DNA from 3 places in the Paenibacillus sp. NPDC056933 genome. Region 2 is predicted to be linked to each of the others. Evidence: riboswitches for the same ligand, from Rfam matches in the RefSeq annotation. Region 2 holds a riboswitch; each other region holds the start of a gene.
The links. Region 2 has a riboswitch for cyclic di-AMP ahead of ACFTRD_RS15970 (3D domain-containing protein). Riboswitches for the same ligand answer to the same signal wherever they lie in the genome.

Region 1: linked by a shared signal. The riboswitch ahead of ACFTRD_RS06460 (C40 family peptidase) and the one ahead of ACFTRD_RS15970 (3D domain-containing protein) in region 2 are both predicted to bind cyclic di-AMP.
Region 3: linked by a shared signal. The riboswitch ahead of ACFTRD_RS03030 (HAD family hydrolase) and the one ahead of ACFTRD_RS15970 (3D domain-containing protein) in region 2 are both predicted to bind cyclic di-AMP.

What each region holds. Positions count from the first base shown of each region.
Region 1 is NZ_JBHUQN010000001.1:1,384,795-1,390,461, reverse strand. It holds gene pelA (pectate lyase) at 1-922, opposite strand, end outside; cyclic di-AMP (ydaO/yuaA leader) riboswitch at 1,330-1,461, shown strand; gene ACFTRD_RS06460 (C40 family peptidase) at 1,467-1,931, shown strand; gene ACFTRD_RS06455 (carboxymuconolactone decarboxylase family protein) at 2,040-2,369, opposite strand; gene ACFTRD_RS06450 (hypothetical protein) at 2,487-2,705, opposite strand; gene ACFTRD_RS06445 (hypothetical protein) at 2,827-3,156, opposite strand; gene ACFTRD_RS06440 (xanthine phosphoribosyltransferase) at 3,254-3,835, opposite strand; gene ACFTRD_RS06435 (YkvI family membrane protein) at 4,041-5,099, shown strand; gene ACFTRD_RS06430 (glycosyltransferase family 4 protein) at 5,192-5,667, opposite strand, start outside.
Region 2 is NZ_JBHUQN010000002.1:221,381-227,047, forward strand. It holds gene ACFTRD_RS15945 (DUF4178 domain-containing protein) at 1-207, opposite strand, end outside; gene ACFTRD_RS15950 (DUF350 domain-containing protein) at 231-632, opposite strand; gene ACFTRD_RS15955 (PspA/IM30 family protein) at 726-1,397, opposite strand; gene lpdD (prenylated flavin chaperone LpdD) at 1,518-1,862, opposite strand; gene ACFTRD_RS15965 (polysaccharide deacetylase family protein) at 2,019-2,807, shown strand; gene ACFTRD_RS15970 (3D domain-containing protein) at 2,941-3,603, opposite strand; cyclic di-AMP (ydaO/yuaA leader) riboswitch at 3,606-3,802, opposite strand; gene ACFTRD_RS15975 (amino acid ABC transporter ATP-binding protein) at 4,028-4,750, opposite strand; gene ACFTRD_RS15980 (ABC transporter substrate-binding protein/permease) at 4,737-5,667, opposite strand, start outside.
Region 3 is NZ_JBHUQN010000001.1:702,656-708,322, reverse strand. It holds gene ACFTRD_RS03040 (Nramp family divalent metal transporter) at 1-782, shown strand, start outside; gene ACFTRD_RS03035 (HAD family hydrolase) at 932-1,621, opposite strand; gene ACFTRD_RS03030 (HAD family hydrolase) at 1,799-2,197, opposite strand; cyclic di-AMP (ydaO/yuaA leader) riboswitch at 2,315-2,490, opposite strand; gene ACFTRD_RS03025 (glutathione peroxidase) at 2,858-3,334, shown strand; tRNA gene ACFTRD_RS03020 (tRNA-Leu) at 3,474-3,556, opposite strand; gene ACFTRD_RS03015 (urease accessory protein UreF) at 3,977-4,678, shown strand; gene ACFTRD_RS03010 (XRE family transcriptional regulator) at 4,956-5,159, shown strand; gene ACFTRD_RS03005 (nitrogen regulation protein NR(II)) at 5,187-5,667, shown strand, end outside.

The sequences.
Region 1 (5,667 bases), on a different contig from region 2:
CGCCTCTTCTTTCCTTATCGATTTCGCTGAGCTTGTATTTCACAACCCCATCACGTCCTACGAAGATCGGTTTATCTGTTCCAATTTCGTAAAAGCGAGCCCAAATTGGTGCTGCGCTTGAATCAGCAACGATTTGGCTATCCCCGTTTTCTCTAACATATTTGTACCCTGTGATTTTCACCTTGTTGAACCAGGTTTCTGCCGCTTTGATTGAAGCTGTAATTTTTGAGTTCGACGGTCTTGTTTTCAAAAACTTCACAATCGTACTGCTCTCTCCAGCACTGAGAGAAGGCACTTCGTAAATTCTTGCTCCTGCAGGTTTAAGGGAACTGGAATCATGCTGCTGTCCCCATGCAGTCAGTTTGCCATTAGCGACAACCTGTGTATTCAGAATAGCGTCTACTCCTTTGGCAACTGATTTTTTACTGCGATCCGCAAGAGTGCTGTCGATGAATGAGAAGTCACCTTGGCGTGCACCTACTTCATCCAGCATGTACATGACATTAATCATGGCATCATCGTTGAAGGTGATGTGCTTGTGATAACCTGAGCTCTGGTATACTTGCGGCCATCCGCCATTGGAATATTGCATGTTTAGTAGAAAGTTGATTCCTTTGATGGCAACAGCCGAATACCGCGGGTCATTAGTCTTCTTAAATTCCTTTGCTAATCTTCTGATTTCTGAGTATGTAGCTTTGTTATCAATCGTGGATTTCGCCCACTCGCCGCTTGTTTCCTTATAATCTTTCTTCCATCCTCCGTCAGCACGCTGATTTTTCAAGATATCAGCAATACTCGCTGTCGTTCCCGAGGCGTCTGCAGCAGATACCTTCGCAATTGGCTGATATACTATTCCAATAACAGACAGAACCATTGTACAAGCCATAACAAAGGATGCAAACCTTACTTTTGATTTAAACATCAGATTAGAACACCTCTCCCGCTTCATTTTATGCAAACTGTTTCCCTGATCCTGCCCTCCTTATATTTGATTATAAGATCAAACTTTTTCTTTTTATCCAATATGTGGATTGGATAAAACCATTCTATGCAAAACAATGAATTATGTCAATATTCGCAACAACATGTAACAACTACTTTGATTCCTGTTAGTGTCATCCAAACCCTTGCGAAAAAGCAATTCATTGTCCAATTTCTATCCATTTGAAACAGTTGTTACTTTTTTGTCATCGGTTAGATACGCACTTCCGAGTTTTTTCTACATGGAAAGCTGGAATTCCGTTAACATTGAGGTGCTAAGAAGTGATTAAAACCGGTTTGACATTTTCGTATTTATGCAATATAGTTTCAAAAGGTTACAAAAACTTAATTATTCATTTGCCGAGTTTCATGTTTGAAAACGGGGGAACCATTTTGGGTGAATTATTCTTATACATAGGAAATATAGGGAACCTTCTACCGAACCCTTAGCTAACTCCGTAGGCATCGAAGGGAGAACATTGATTTTGAAAAAACTTATTATCTCCATTTTTGGAGCAGCAGTTCTATTTACATCCGGTGCAGCAAGCACAGAGGCAAGCAGTATTAACACCGTCGTTAACAACATGACTGGCATACCTTACAAATGGGGCGGCACGACAATGGCTGGATTTGATTGCTCTGGATTTATGAGATATATTTTCAACAAATATAGCATTGAATTACCACGCACTTCCCAGCAACAAGCTAAGGCCGGAACTCCGGTATCCAAAGCAAATCTGCGTACAGGTGATCTGGTATTCTTTAATACGATGGGCAATGGCATTTCACATACGGGTGTATATATCGGTGGCGGACAGTTCGCTCACGCTTCAAGCAGCAAGGGTGTCAGCATCACCCAATTATCCAACCCTTACTTCCACGATCGTTTTGTAACAGCACGCCGGGTAACAGGGCAGTTTATGTATAATAAGATGCTTGGCAAAATATAAGTTGAACACGAAAAGGCTTCGGTAATAACCGGAGCCTTTTCTTTGTCTACATTGATTTTCTACAAATGCACAGGCATGATGTTATAATCAGGCTGCAATACATCTTTTTTAATGCAAGGCCTTCTGGACTCTCATCGCACCCTGTGACAGCGCATGACCGCCGCCTACGGCTCCAGCTACAGCAACCGTCTCCATAATCTCCTGGTCGGTCGCTCCTTTGGCACGGGCCTCTTCCACATGGTAAAACGTACACACCTCATTGTTGGCGAACAATCCGATGCCCAGTGCAATCAGCTGTTTGGTCTTGGCATCCATCACTCCTGCCTGAAAGCATTCTCCTGTGAACTCATGATAAGACTTCACCACGGAAGGCAGCACGTCGCTTAATTCTCCAATCTGGTCCTTATAGGCATGAACCTTATCATTCATTAGTGTCAAGATTACCGCACATCCTCTCGGCTGATATGTTACAAGCTCTCACTGTACCTATCTTCTCTCCCGAGAGGTGCAATTATGCCAAATCATCCATGGTAAATGAACCTAAAAAGGCATGTCCTATTCTTCGAGCAGACTCTTGCGTGGTTCGCTGAACAATTGATACCGATAATTCCGGTCGAGTTTGACCACACGACGATTCTGACGGCGAATGAGCACCTGCTCCCCGTCCCAGGCTACGACAATGCCCGTCACATCATTCGACTGAATCTCGTCTCGTACCACTCTTACTTTTTCACCCGATAAACGCAGTGCATCCAATTCTGCATCACTGATCATATTCCCGGCGCCTACTTTCCAAAAAATTATTTACAAAAAGAGACCTAAATGAAAAGTCATTTAGGTCTCACGTGACTGTATTGGACTGTCATGTCATTCGAAAGTATGTCCCGACTGAAAGTTACCGCTGCGCGTGCTCTTTGCTGTCGTTCTTCTCGAACCAAAAATCAAGCACTTTGGCGGACATCACACGTTCTTCAAGGTACTCCACTTGATGCGGTGTAAATTGTTCTTTCCAAGAGAAGGACAACTCTTCGCACAAGCCTACAATCGTCAGCAATTCTGACCAGGCAACGTAGCGTTTGTACCAGAAAAATTGAGGATGTTCAATCATATAGGGATAAAGGTCATCGAATTCCGTATGTTTACAATCCAGGGCACGTTCAAAATGAACTTTCGATTCCGCCAGCTTATCAATAAAAAATTGTTCTGTTGCCGGTTGGTTCCCCATGGTGTTGCCTCCTCTCCCTAACATAACCCCATTATAAATGAAATCGGCAGTCATGCAAAGGCATTGTTCAAAAATTAGGCCCTATTCCTTTAAAATGTCACATTTCATTATCATCAAATTGCACGGTACCGTCATTCAGTGAACGAATGCGTACCAACGCTTCAACCGGGATGCCCTGTTCTCGAATGGTACGTGCTCCGGCCTGAAAACATTTCTCGACCACGACACCAAATCCAACCAGTTCCGCACCCGAACGTTCAATAATTTTGATGACACCACGAGCGGCATCTCCATTGGCAATGATATCGTCAATGAACAAAATACGGTCATTCTCATGAATGTATTCACGGGATACCATGATATCCGTTACGATTCCTTTGGTAAAGGAAGGCACTCTTTCACAGTAGGCGTCGGGGTCAGCCAAAAGTGTTTTTTTGCGACGGGCAAATACGAGCGGAACACCCAGCTCATACGCAGCAGCAAAGGCGACCGGAATCCCGGAAGACTCCACTGTAAGGACCCGGGTTACACCACTTTCTCGGAAACGAGCAGCAAACTCACGCCCCATCTCCATTGTCAATTCAGGATCAATCTGATGATTTAGCAGACCATCCAGCTTAAGCACCTGATCCGAGATGACTACACCTTCTTGTAAAATTCGTTGTTTCAATACTTCCATAATTTGACCTCCCAAGCCTATCCTATGACGTAAAAGTATCATATATCTGGCTATCAGTTCAAGCGAAATTGACTATCCCCTTGTCTGGAGCATGCAAATGCCCCCAAAGATGCACATCGATTGTCATGACTTTGATGGGTCAAGCATACCTTGTACCATGGCACCCGCATGTCCAAACTATTCAGGGGCCTGAGAGGGGAAGCGCATGAAACAGGCATTTCGGGTGCTGCAGATCGCATTTACATACATTGGAACGGTCGTAGGGGCCGGCTTCGCTACAGGTCAGGAGATATTGCAGTTTTTTACCCAGTATGGCAAATGGGCCACCATGACCATCGGCTTATCCACCATGCTATTTGTCTGGTTAGGTACGAAAATGATGCTGATTGCTCACGATACAGGCTCACGTTCTTATGAAGATCTCAACAAGCATTTGTTCGGTCAGAAAGCAGGAAAATGGATTACGTGGGTTACCCTCCTGGTTCTCATTGGAGTAAACAGTGTCATGCTGGCTGGAGCCGGTTCGGTCTTTGTAGAACATCTGGGTATGCATTACCAGACCGGTCTGATTGTAACGCTTGTCGGTACATATCTGCTGCTTGGACGGGGTATCCAGGCCATTCTGCAAATGAACAGCATCGTGGTACCGATGATGCTGCTGCTCTCCCTGCTTATGATTACAAGCACCATACATCATCCCGGCGCAGACCGATTTATTACGTTAACCACTGACAGCCATCCAATCCAGGTCTGGTTATCTCCCCTGTTGTATAGTTCATTCAACCTGGCACTTGCTCAGGCTGTACTCGTTCCGGTAGGGAATCAGATTCGCAGCCGGAAGGTACTGAAATGGGGCGGTGTTCTGGGCGGAATAGGGGTAGGATTCATGCTGATGGCCGCCCACTTCGCCATGTCGGCACAGATGCCTGGTATCATGCAGTTTGAGATTCCAATGGGCAGTATTGCCTTTCAGCTTGGATGGGTAGTGCAATCTGTGTATGTATCTCTGATTTTCATGGAAATCTTCAGTACGTTTGTAGCCGACATTTATGGAATGACCCTCCAACTCAGACAGCATGTCGAAGTACATCCCAAAATAATCACACTGGCCATCATGCTGTTATGTTATTCGCTCAGCCAGTTTGGTTTCAGTTCCCTGCTCTCTATCCTTTACCCCATTTTCGGAAGTTTGGCACTGATCTGGGGGGCAAAATTGATAATGGATCGATGGGGGAGCTTTCGCGGACGCAACAAAAACCTGTAAATAACACATCCTGATGATACGGAAGGAATTTTTCCTAAATATATCAAAAGCCGCTGTTCGCACAGCGGCTTCTTTCTTTCCCACCCCAGCGCTTAGCCCTGGCTCGGAAATTGCAAATATATTTTTTTTAGTTCATTGACCGATCTGCCCAAAGAATAATGAGTCTTGGCCTTCTCACATGCCGAGCGGGCCAGCTCATAACGGTACGCCGGGTCAAGCATAACCTTCTCCAGCGCTTCTGCCAATGCAGACGGATCTTCTGAGGGGACCAGCAAGCCATTACTGCCATTCTCGATCTGCTCAGGGATACCGCCAACATCTGTACCTACAAGGGCGAGACAGCTAAGAGCCGCTTCAGCAAAAACGGACCCAAACGCCTCTGCCCGCGAAGGAAGAACGAAGATATCAAAGAAAGGCATGAATTCCTCAGGGTGAAGCGTGTATCCGTAAAAAATAGTTTCATTATAAATGCCCAGCCGCTGGGCCAACTCTTCCAAATCTGGACGTATCGGTCCATCTCCGATAATATGAAGCACGTAATCATGTCCCCGAGCTTTCAGCTCGGCAC
Region 2 (5,667 bases):
TTCAATATGCAAGTGCCGAATTGCTGTACCATCCTGCAATGTAAGGACAGCCGCATTCCGTGCGCGATGATGCACACGTCCAACAACTTCATAAGTTACCAGTGAAACCTCGCAGATATCACCAGGTGTCAATTGGAGCATCGTTTTTTCTGCCCGGGGAGGTTCCGGTTTCGCTAATATCCCTTTAATCCGTTTCCACACACTCATGCCTATTACTCCTGTTCTTTATCTTATAAACAAGCTGCAATAATTAATGCGCCCACGATATGAAGTGCACCTGAGAATAAACCGTAACCTGTCTTTCCCTGCTGAATTCCCGTATCCAGATCCAGATTAGCCCACGTCCGAATCATGAAATGAACCACACTCTCCAGAATTAACAAAATGATAAACGAAACGACAGATACCAGTAACGCTTCTCCAAGATGACCCGCTGTCGATATGGAGGTAGCGAGCACATAACCTTGAGCAAAAAGCTTCATGACCATGCGTGTCGTAACGGCCATGTTGCCCGCTTTCACTTCGGCAAAATCCTTATATTTTGTGAACAACGAATCTACATACATCAAGACAAACAGCAAAACCGAACCCGATAACGTCCAGACCAGCATTGCCAAAATGTTCAAATCCATCTACATAGCCCCCACATCTCAACATGAACCGCAATTAAAAGCGAAGGAGAAACGCTGGTCTCTCCTCCGCTGGTGCCCCTGCTTATACAAGGTTTAGTTCTTATTTTCGTACTGCTTCATCAATGCAGCCAGTTCATCCTCAACAGCCTGATCTTTGCCTAGCTTCTCAAATTCATCATCCAGTGATTTTCCTTTGGATGACATTTCATTGCTGGCTTCTGCCTGAGCTTCCATCTGCATCATTTTTTCTTCCATACGCTTCATACCCGCGCTAGCTGTGTCAGAACCAAATCCGTTCATTGCCTTGTTGATTTCGGTTTGAGCTTTTGCTGCATTGTAACGCGCAACCAATGTCTCACGTTTGTTTTTCATCTGACTCAACTGTTTGCGCATTTCGTCGAGCTTGCCGCGAAGATTATCAGCAGACGCTTTGTTCTGGTCGTAGCTTGTTTTGTATTCGGCCATTTTTTCTTCAGCGACTTTCTTCTCTTCCAGCGCACGACGTGCGAGATCCATATTCTGGGCACGGGCAGCGGTGTGAGCCTGCTCTTCACGTTTTTTCACAAGAGCTTCCTGTTCTTCGAACAGTTGTTTAAATTTCTTCTCAATGGCAATCTGTGCGGCTACAGCTTTCTCTGCATCTTCCAGATCTTCCTGCATGTCACGGATATATTGATCCGTCATTTTAATCGGATCTTCTGCCTTGTCAATAATGGAATTAATGTTAGACATCGTTAAATCGCGCAATCGTTTGAAAATAGACATTATGGTATTCCTCCTAGTCGATATTACATCCTTGTATATAGTCATACATACGTGGCAACCTTCTACTCGTTTCAATTTTAACAAAAAAAATCATAAAAGACGATTTTGGCTCCAATGAAACTATTGAATCAGCTGATCGAATTGAATCAACTCTTCATCAAGCAGCCTCTCTGCAGTCTGCACAATCTCATCAATCTGCATCCGCGTAATTGCATCAAAATGAATTCCCATTATAACGGTCACAGATACTTTCAAATGCATGGCCGCTTTACGTGCAAGCCTCTCACACAATTCTTGTTCTTTATGCCCTGGAATATGCACCGTAGCGCCGCTCACCCGTTCTCCATCCGGATAAAATGTCGCTACCGCTCCAATATGTGATTTTCCTCCAGTCACCAGAAATACTTTGTCTTCTCCAGCCTCAATCACCTGTATACGAACGGATTTCAAGTCGTATGTGCTCATCTTGCTCCACCTATCCTTTTCTATCTGAAATATGAATGGTGAAAGTATGGATCGAATTCCATCAATCAGCAATGAAACATCTCACACATCACGAATAAATGACTGCATTCCCGGGCATACCAAAGAGAACGCAATTTGGGAAAAGGAGGCACTAACATGCGTCTACGCCTCATTATGTTATCCATCATGGTCATTCTTCTGGGAGGGAGCTTTGCCCCTGCTCAATTAAGGGCTGCCTCAAGCCCACAAGATAAACCTGTTTCCAAGTCGGATTCATCCGAGGAGGAACAATTGACACTTGGACAGCTTAGGCAGAAATATGCCGATACATTCAAAACGAATGGTCCATCAACAAAACAGGTGGCTTTGACTTTTGATGATGTACCTGATCCTAGGTTCACCCCGCTGGTACTTGATATTTTGAAAAAATACAAGGTACGGGCTACTTTTTTCATTGTGGGAAGTCGCGCGGAGAAACATCCGGATTTGGTGAAACGCATAGTGAAAGAAGGACATATTGTGGGTAATCACAGCTACAATCACCCGGAATTCAGCAAGCTGTCCATGAATGCATTTCGCAAACAAATCTTACATACCGGAGACATTATTCGCAATTTGGCGGGTTACACTCCCAAGATGATCCGACCACCTTATGGAGACATTAACGAACAACAGCTGCAATGGGCAGCCAAACAACATTACAGCATTGTGAACTGGAACGTTGATTCCCTGGACTGGAAGGGCCTAAGCAAAGACAAAGTAAAGAAAAACATTCTGTCGGCCGTTAAACCCGGTTCCATTGTTTTGCAGCATGCAGGTGGCGGGGTGGGTTCGAATCTAAACGGCACTATCGAGGCGCTGCCTGAAGTTATTGAGGAATTGCGTAATCGGGGGTACGAGCTGGTCACTTTGGACGAAATGCTGGGCCTGCCAAAGGGCAAGTAGGATCTGTTTGTGAGGAGTTCGTATAAAACAAAAGGGTGTCCTTCAATCACATTACCGTGACAGAAGGACACCCTATGCTAATTAGTAAGTTCAAAGTACAGTTGCACTGGATATGTGCAGCTAGTTTGTGTTGTTATTTTAAAATGTAAAGTTCAACATCCTGAATACCAAATGTACTCACAGACTGTTGGCTTCCCGGAATAAAGATATCAATCCTATGACCTTTAATAGCACTCCCCACATCCCGGGCCGTAGCAACAAATGCCTGTTTCGGAAGTCCTGGATGTGTATGACCCGTTACGAGGACCTTCGTACCCAGTGGAATAATACTCGGGTCTACTGCGATTGTGCCCAATTCGAGCGGATTACCGAAGTAATCTACAGCACCCCATCCTCCATTTTCTGAAGGGTCGGCAGAGTATGCGGTTGCTTTTACATCGACTGACTTGCTGTAGTCAAATGTTTTTCCCCAGGCTTGGACTACCTTGTTACCTGCGTTGACATCAAGGCTGGCTGTAGTTATTGTTTTTGCGTTTGTAGCCGCTGCTGCAGATACTGCGTTTGTTTTGCCTGGAATCGTAATTTCCAAACCGCCGTAGATGTTGTAAGCGGAAATGTCACTGTTAGCTTTAATGAGTGTGTTTAACCCAACTCCATATTGCTTGGATAAGGTGTAGAAGGTATCCCCCTCTTTGGCCACATGAACTGAATCAGCGTGAGCCGGAACCGCCTGAATTAGCATTGCTGCTGTCAGCAAAGCTGTTGCTGTTTTGGCTATACGTTTCTTGTTAATCATGGTCTTCCTCCCTCATTGTGCCTGCGAAGTTAGTTGTCGGATTCGGATGGAGGAGACCACCCTATAGGTCCTAATTACATCAAAAGCTATATGTACGCCCTAATTCACCCCAAGCAGCGTGCCATCTTTCTTCCCCTGCACATTCTGCATCATTACATCCCCCACACTTCCTGTCCGGAAGTTTCGGCAGGAACAAATATATCACAATTTTGTAACCATGAGTCGTAGTAAATGTTACCAAATGGAGAAACAGTTCATCACAAATGCTGAAAATATGCGAATCTTTCAACATACAGTCTGACTGAAGTTGTTCCTTTGATGACAGAAACGTTACTTTCTATGTAAATTCATTCTTATGTTCACATGACAAAACAGCCTTGACGACTGTGTGTCGACAAGGCTGTTTTGTCAAGTTTGAATTAAATTAGAGCACTTTGGCAAGGAAGTCCCGTGTACGGGCATGCTTGGGTTCACCAAACACTTCAGCAGGGGTTCCTTCTTCTACAATGACCCCGCCATCCATAAACAGGATACGATCTCCTACTTCGCGAGCAAAGCCCATCTCATGCGTTACAATAACCATTGTCATACCACCTTCAGCAAGACGCTTCATGACATCCAGCACCTCACCGACCATTTCAGGATCAAGTGCAGAAGTTGGCTCGTCAAACAGCATGACATGCGGCTGCATTGCAAGAGCTCTTGCAATAGCGATCCGTTGTTTCTGACCACCGGAAAGCTGATTCGGATAAGCGTCTTTTTTGTCGGACAGGCCGACCGTCTTGAGCAACTCTGCCGAGATTTGTTCAGCTTCCTTAACGGATTGCTTTTTCACTTTGATGGGAGCGATTGTAATGTTCTGCTGCACCGTTTTGTGCGGAAACAGGTTGAAGTGCTGGAACACCATGCCCATTTTTTCACGAGTCGCGTTGATGTTGTGTTTGGGATCTGTGATTGACACACCTTCAAAATTAATTTCGCCGGAAGTCGGCTGCTCCAGCAGGTTCAGGCAGCGTAAAAATGTACTTTTTCCCGATCCGGACGGACCGATGACCACGACAACCTCACCTTTGCCTATTGTTACGTTAATGCCCTTGAGCACATCGTTATTTCCATATGATTTGTGTAATTGTCTAACGTCTATCACTTGCACTCAACTTCCTTTCCAATCGACCCAGCAGCTTGGACAAAATGAACGTCAGCACAAAGTATATGGCTGCTGCAATCAGGAATGGGTTCATTCCTTGGTACGTAATATTTTTGACTACACTTGCCTGGTACATAATGTCGACCATACCAATAACCGAAATAATGGAGGACTCTTTAATAATGGTCACAAACTCATTACCGATTGCCGGTAGTACTGCTTTGAAAGCCTGTGGGAGCACGATGTAACGCATTGCAGCAGTTCTCCCCATTCCGAGCGAACGAGCCGCTTCCAGTTGACCACGATCTACCCCCTGGATACCTGCACGGAAAATCTCCGCAAGATAAGCTCCACTATTAATGGAAAGTGTAATGATACCTGCCTGAAGTGGCGTGAAATTAATACCCAGAGTCAGTGCAAGACCGTAATAGATAATCATCAGTTGAACCAGCATTGGCGTACCGCGAATGACCTCAACGTAAGCTGTACCGATCCAGCGCAAAATCGCAACGTCATGCAAACGGAACAGACAGATGATCAAACCGATAATAACCCCGAATATCACACCGAGTGCAGACAGTAGAAGGGTGTAGCCCACACCTGTCGCATAAAAGCTTTTGTACTGCCAGAACACTTCAAAAATGTTCTGATTTTTGTCCAGCTTGTCTGCATTCAACTGACTCGCTTCTTTAACCATTTGCTCAATTTTATTTTCGCTTTTCAGACGTTCGAGCGTCCCGTTCACAGCGTTCAGCAATTCCGTATTACCCTTGCGAATCCCGATCGCCGCTTCTACCTGCTCTTCATCCGGAATAGCAGGAGCTAGTCCGATAATATCATCCAGATAACCAGCAGCTACCGTATCTTCGACGATCGCCGCATTCACACGATTGGTCTGCAATTGCAGCACGATATCG
Region 3 (5,667 bases), on a different contig from region 2:
TCTGCTTCGGTATTGACCTGTTTCTCGCTAAACCGGATATGGGCGGCGTCATGCATGGTTTTGTACCCAGTGCCGAGATTTTGCAAAATCCAGCCATGCTCTACATCGCTATCGGAATTATCGGTGCAACCGTCATGCCCCATAACCTGTATCTGCATTCTTCCATCGTGCAGACCCGTCAGATTGAACAGACACCTCAGGGTAAAAAAGAAGCGATTCGGTATTCCACCATGGATTCAACCATCGCTTTAACGCTGGCCCTGTTCATCAATGCAGCCATCCTGATTGTATCAGCTGCCGTGTTCCATAGCGCAGGCATGACCCAGGTTGCGGAAATTACAGATGCCTACCATCTGTTGACACCTCTGCTGGGTACCACCATTGCAAGCATCCTGTTCGGTGTAGCGCTGCTGGCTTCAGGCCAGAACTCAACACTCACTGGTACGCTGTCCGGGCAGATTGTAATGGAAGGATTCCTGAACATTCGTATTCCGGCCTGGCTTCGTCGTCTGGTCACACGTCTAATCGCCATCATCCCGGCTGTAATCGTTACAGCCATTGCCGGAGAGCACGGAACAGAGGAACTGCTCATTCTGAGTCAGGTTGTACTGTCGCTGCAGCTGCCCTTTGCCGTCATCCCGCTGGTGATGTTTACGAGTGACAAAAAAAGCATGGGGGCATTTGCCAATAAGTTATGGCTCAAAATCATCTCCTGGATCATTGCCGGAGTTATCGTTATCCTGAATGTGTATCTGATCATCCAGACCATTCTGTTGTTCTAGGTAAGGCAATATTTTTCATAACTCAAAAAGGCTGATCGACTCAAGTAATATATCTCTTGAGTCGATCAGCCTTTTGTATGGTGTTGGTGCAACTTGATCCTAAAGCATATCCATATCCATATCGATTAGATTTCATATAACGCTATAGGTTAATTGTCTGATTTTTGAGTTACCAACAACGGAAGTAGTTCCTCCAGTGATTCAATCGTCCAGTCGGGACGATCTTCGTCTGCAAGCTCTGGCTGAAATCTGCCATACCCCTGTAAAATTCGGATCGTATGCATGCCCAGCTTCTTGGCCGGAATGATATCATTATCAATCCGATCTCCAATCATAACCGCTTCTTCTGGTTTACACCCTGCCTGTTTTAGCGCCACAGCATACAACCCAGGATCAGGCTTGGACACTCCTTCTTCAGCCGAACAGGCCAGCACATCGACATACTTGCGCAAACCGTAGCTATCCAGTCGACTCTCTGTTCCCGGGCTTTGATTGGCAATAATGCCAATCTTATAGTGCTGCGACAACGTCTGGAGAACAGAGCTGGCTGACGCGAAGGGGCGCTCAAGCTCTTTGCGGAACTTCAGCTTCTCCTGGATCTGTTCGCGGTGCCCCTCATCACTGATTAGGGTTCGAATAGCCAATTTCATCGGCCATTGCTCGTAATTTCGGTAAGAGGCGGCAAATATTTCCCGCACCGTCTGCATCTCCACCTGATAACCAAGCGCACAAGCCTCACGCACGAACTGACCGATAATATCATCCACCGGCTCCCATTCGTCCACGAGCGTATCCCCCACATCAAAGAACAACCATTGTATCCCACGTACTTCCGGCACGCCTATTCCTCCTCGTTAGCCACAGGAAATTCTTATCCCCATTTCCCAAACCATAAAAAAGAAGACCCACCATCATGCATGAGTCTCCTCAAGATTCCGTTTATTTATGATTTCAATTATAACAGGCAGCTGACACCGGATCAATCACAGGTATGGAACAGGAACAACAACTAAACACTACCCATTAAGCAGGAACCCCACTTCCCCATTTAAAGAGTACACAATCCGGTCAGCTCCCATCCCCCGATAGATCCCTTTCGGATGGCTCTGTTCTGTAATGACACACAAGGACTTGGATGTCCATGAGCGGCAGATCTGCAAATATCGACAGGTCAGGTTTAGGCTATTTTCAAAAATAAAAACATTGCCGACACTCCCTTGCGGCAAAAACCATTTCTGAGCTGCAGCCGTGTTCATGCGAATGACATGCTCCACACCGATTCTCCGGAGCCTGCGCTCTTCACCTGCACTGTTGGTCAGAACGGCAAACGGCATTTTTTTGTACATCAGCAATTTGATAAATTTACGTCCTGCTTCATTTGGAGCAGTCACTAAGATCATCTCTTTATCCATCATTCGTTCCTCCCTTGGCGTGAAAAGACAACAAAAAAGAAGCGTGGGGGACCAAGGCCTCCCGGACGCTTCTTCATTAATCCACAGCAAAAAGACACTATGAACCAGCGTACGGCTTGTTGCCTCTCCCTTTAACGCTTACGAGGTTAGCTGACGGATTCGGACGCGAGAGTCGCCCTATTTCCGGCTGTCACCGGAAAATTCACCCCATGGATGCCTACTGTCCTGGACAGTTCATCCTGTTGGTTCCCCCGTTTCCCACCCATGAATGAATGGAAACTCAGCGATTAAAACATCGTTCCTTTGTGAACATAATCAGAGCGATATTATCGTTTGTTTCGTTTTTCATGTAAAATTTAATTTAATTGGAATTACGATATGAATCATACACCCATGCCCTATCGGTGTAAAGTCTGTGCAGATCACCGAATCGACGGATTTTTGCCATTTCGCATCAATAATAACGCTTACAACATATCCATTCTCTACCCATCTCGTCAAAGCTCTCTAATTCTCCCTTTAGCGAAATTCACATAGCTAATCATTCACAGTTCATACACGGAAGGCTTACATTGTGCTTAAAAAAGAAATTTAAATTTTGCAATATTTAATTGCAATCAATATAATAGGAGATAAGAAGAATATGAAATGGAGGCGATTCTCATATCAGTCTACGACTACAAAGTAAACACCCTTCGCGGTCAGGAAGTTGAAATGTCCAACTATCGTGACAAAGTACTGCTTATCGTGAACACAGCAAGTCAATGCGGTCTCACACCCCAATTTAAAGGGCTGCAAGAACTTCAGGACAAATTCAAAGACTCCCCGTTTGAAGTGCTCGGTTTTCCAAGCAACCAGTTCGCACAGGAAAAAGGTTCTTCCGATGATATTGCCGAGTTCTGTCAGATGAACTACGGTGTCAGCTTCCCGATGTTTGAGAAAATCGATGTGAACGGTTCAAGCGCTCATCCTCTATTTCAGCATCTTACCAAAGAAGCACCGGGCGTACTTGGCTCCAAAGCTATCAAATGGAACTTCACCAAATTCCTTGTGGATCAAAATGGACGTGTTCTGAAACGGTATGCCCCCAAAACAACACCTGATAAAATTGAAGCAGATATTAAAGAATTGCTCAAATAACAAGATAACGATCACCCGCATCCCGTGGACAGAGGAACCTCTACCGGGTAACGGGTGATTTTTTCTCTGTCCTATTACTATAGAAAAACAAAAAAAAAGAAGCTCCCCAGTATGGGAAGCTTCTTTATCAATCTTATAATGCGGTCGAGAGGACTCGAACCTCCACGGGCATACGCCCACTACCCCCTCAAGATAGCGTGTCTGCCATTCCACCACGACCGCATGTCGTAAATAATCGGCAACAGAATTGATTATACCCGGTTCATGTTAAAATGTAAAGCATTTTTAATATTATCATTTCAACTGCGCTTTTCCTTCCATAAATCGTATTATCTCGTCATTTTCTCCTATGAACCGCATATGATTAAATTTGATCTCGTTTAATACCCGATTAGGCTGATCCCCCCCTACTTTTATAAGAAACAGACAACTCATTCACTTTTTTCGAATATAACTTTTAAAGTTATATAAATTAACATTATAAGATTTTTAAATTTAAAAACCAAGAAACTATTGACAAAAAGCGGATAATTATGTGAATATATATATCATATAATTCGGATTTACACACATAAAGCGAACTAAAAAGGAGTTTAAATGTTATTTAACATAACATTTAACGAACGTAGGAGGCGAAAGACTGTGAACCGTGGGAATAAGCTGCTCGATTACGTCAAACTGCTTGATTCCTCTATCCAGGTAGGAGGGTTCACCCATTCCTTCGGTATGGATACCCATATCGCTGAAGGGACCATTCGTAGTGCCGAAGATCTTGAATCATTCATGCGCTGTCAATTGCACCCCAGCATCGTCCGTCTGGAAGGCATGGCGATTAAAGGTATCTACACTGCCACAGATCATAATGACGCGTGGCGTACAGCCCTCATCGACAAGCTCGTCCATGTCCAGCGGACCCCAGTACACCTCAGAGAACACGCCTCCACAATGGGCAAACGACTGATTAAGCTGGCTCACGCACTCCACCCCTGGATTGATTTTAGCGAACTTGAACAAACCTTGGCTAAGTATGAATCCGTTGGCTGCCTCTCCACTGTTCACGCCTGGATTAACCACCACCTCGATATCCCTGTCGAGGAGGCGGTCCTGGGTTATCTGCATTCAGCCATGAGTGCCTGCATAACCGAAGCCTCCAAAGTCATCCCCCTCAACACCAATACAACACAGGACCTGTTGGTTCGCCTGGCCGCAGACCTGGAGCATGAATGGCATACCGTCAGCGCCTCCGCTGCGGATGGACTGGTACAACCAACCTCAATGTCCATGAAAGCATTGTTCCCCAGCTTTCACATGCTTGGAGCAGGCCTTCACGCCTACAGGGCGTAATCTCTACCCCCTTCGCCTCCATATCACTCACCTCCTCATACAGTAAGACACAAAAAACACGCCGCAACCTCCTTGCTGGCGTGTTTTTTATGTCAATTATGTTGCCTGTTTAACGCATTTACGCCATTTAACATATTAAAATACACTTATTTCCGTATTTTTTAATTGTTAGATGACGCAATTACGTATATAATAAATCTTACAGCTCGCATATCCATATATTTTACATCAAGAATGACCGGCTGAATACTACATTCTAACTGAGGGGTGAACCCTTTTGAACAAAAAGAAACCTGTTACTCCGTTCGGTTGGGCGATCAAACGACGGCTAACCGAACTCCAGGTCGACCAGAAGACATTTTGCGAACAGCACGGCATTCCGCCATACCGTCTCTCCAATCTCATTCACGGCACACGCAAAGCAACCAGGTTCAGGAACCAGGTCGCAGACATTTTGGGAATTCCTGATGATTTAAGATAAGATTTCTGCCAAGGAGGACCTCATTTCATGAGATATTTAATATCCGATCTGGAGAGATTATCGTTCCAGTCCATGCATCACCAGCTCATCATCGTTGACCACAACTGGATCATTCGAAGCTGCAACACCGCTTGGCAGCAGGGGCTCGGACAGCCGCCTACCAAGCTGGACATATCAGACACTTCCAGAACACCAGAAACATCCCATTACCTCCAGCTCATGGAGGCGTGGATATCACGCGAGGAGAAAGCAAAGAATGCGAAGATTGTTCAAGAGTTGAAAAATATCACCAAACCCTTTAACGACTGTTGTACATACGAGATTTCCATTCAAACGACCCACAGGGAGCAGCGCTGGTTCCGTCTGGAGCTTACCCCGTTAAGGCAGGCCGATCCAACTCTGCTGTCTGATCTTGCCCTAATTGCTCACACAGATGTCACCGAACAGAAACACATAGAACAGCAGCTAAAGAAGGCCCTGTCCGAAGTTCGCACATTACGCGGGCTGC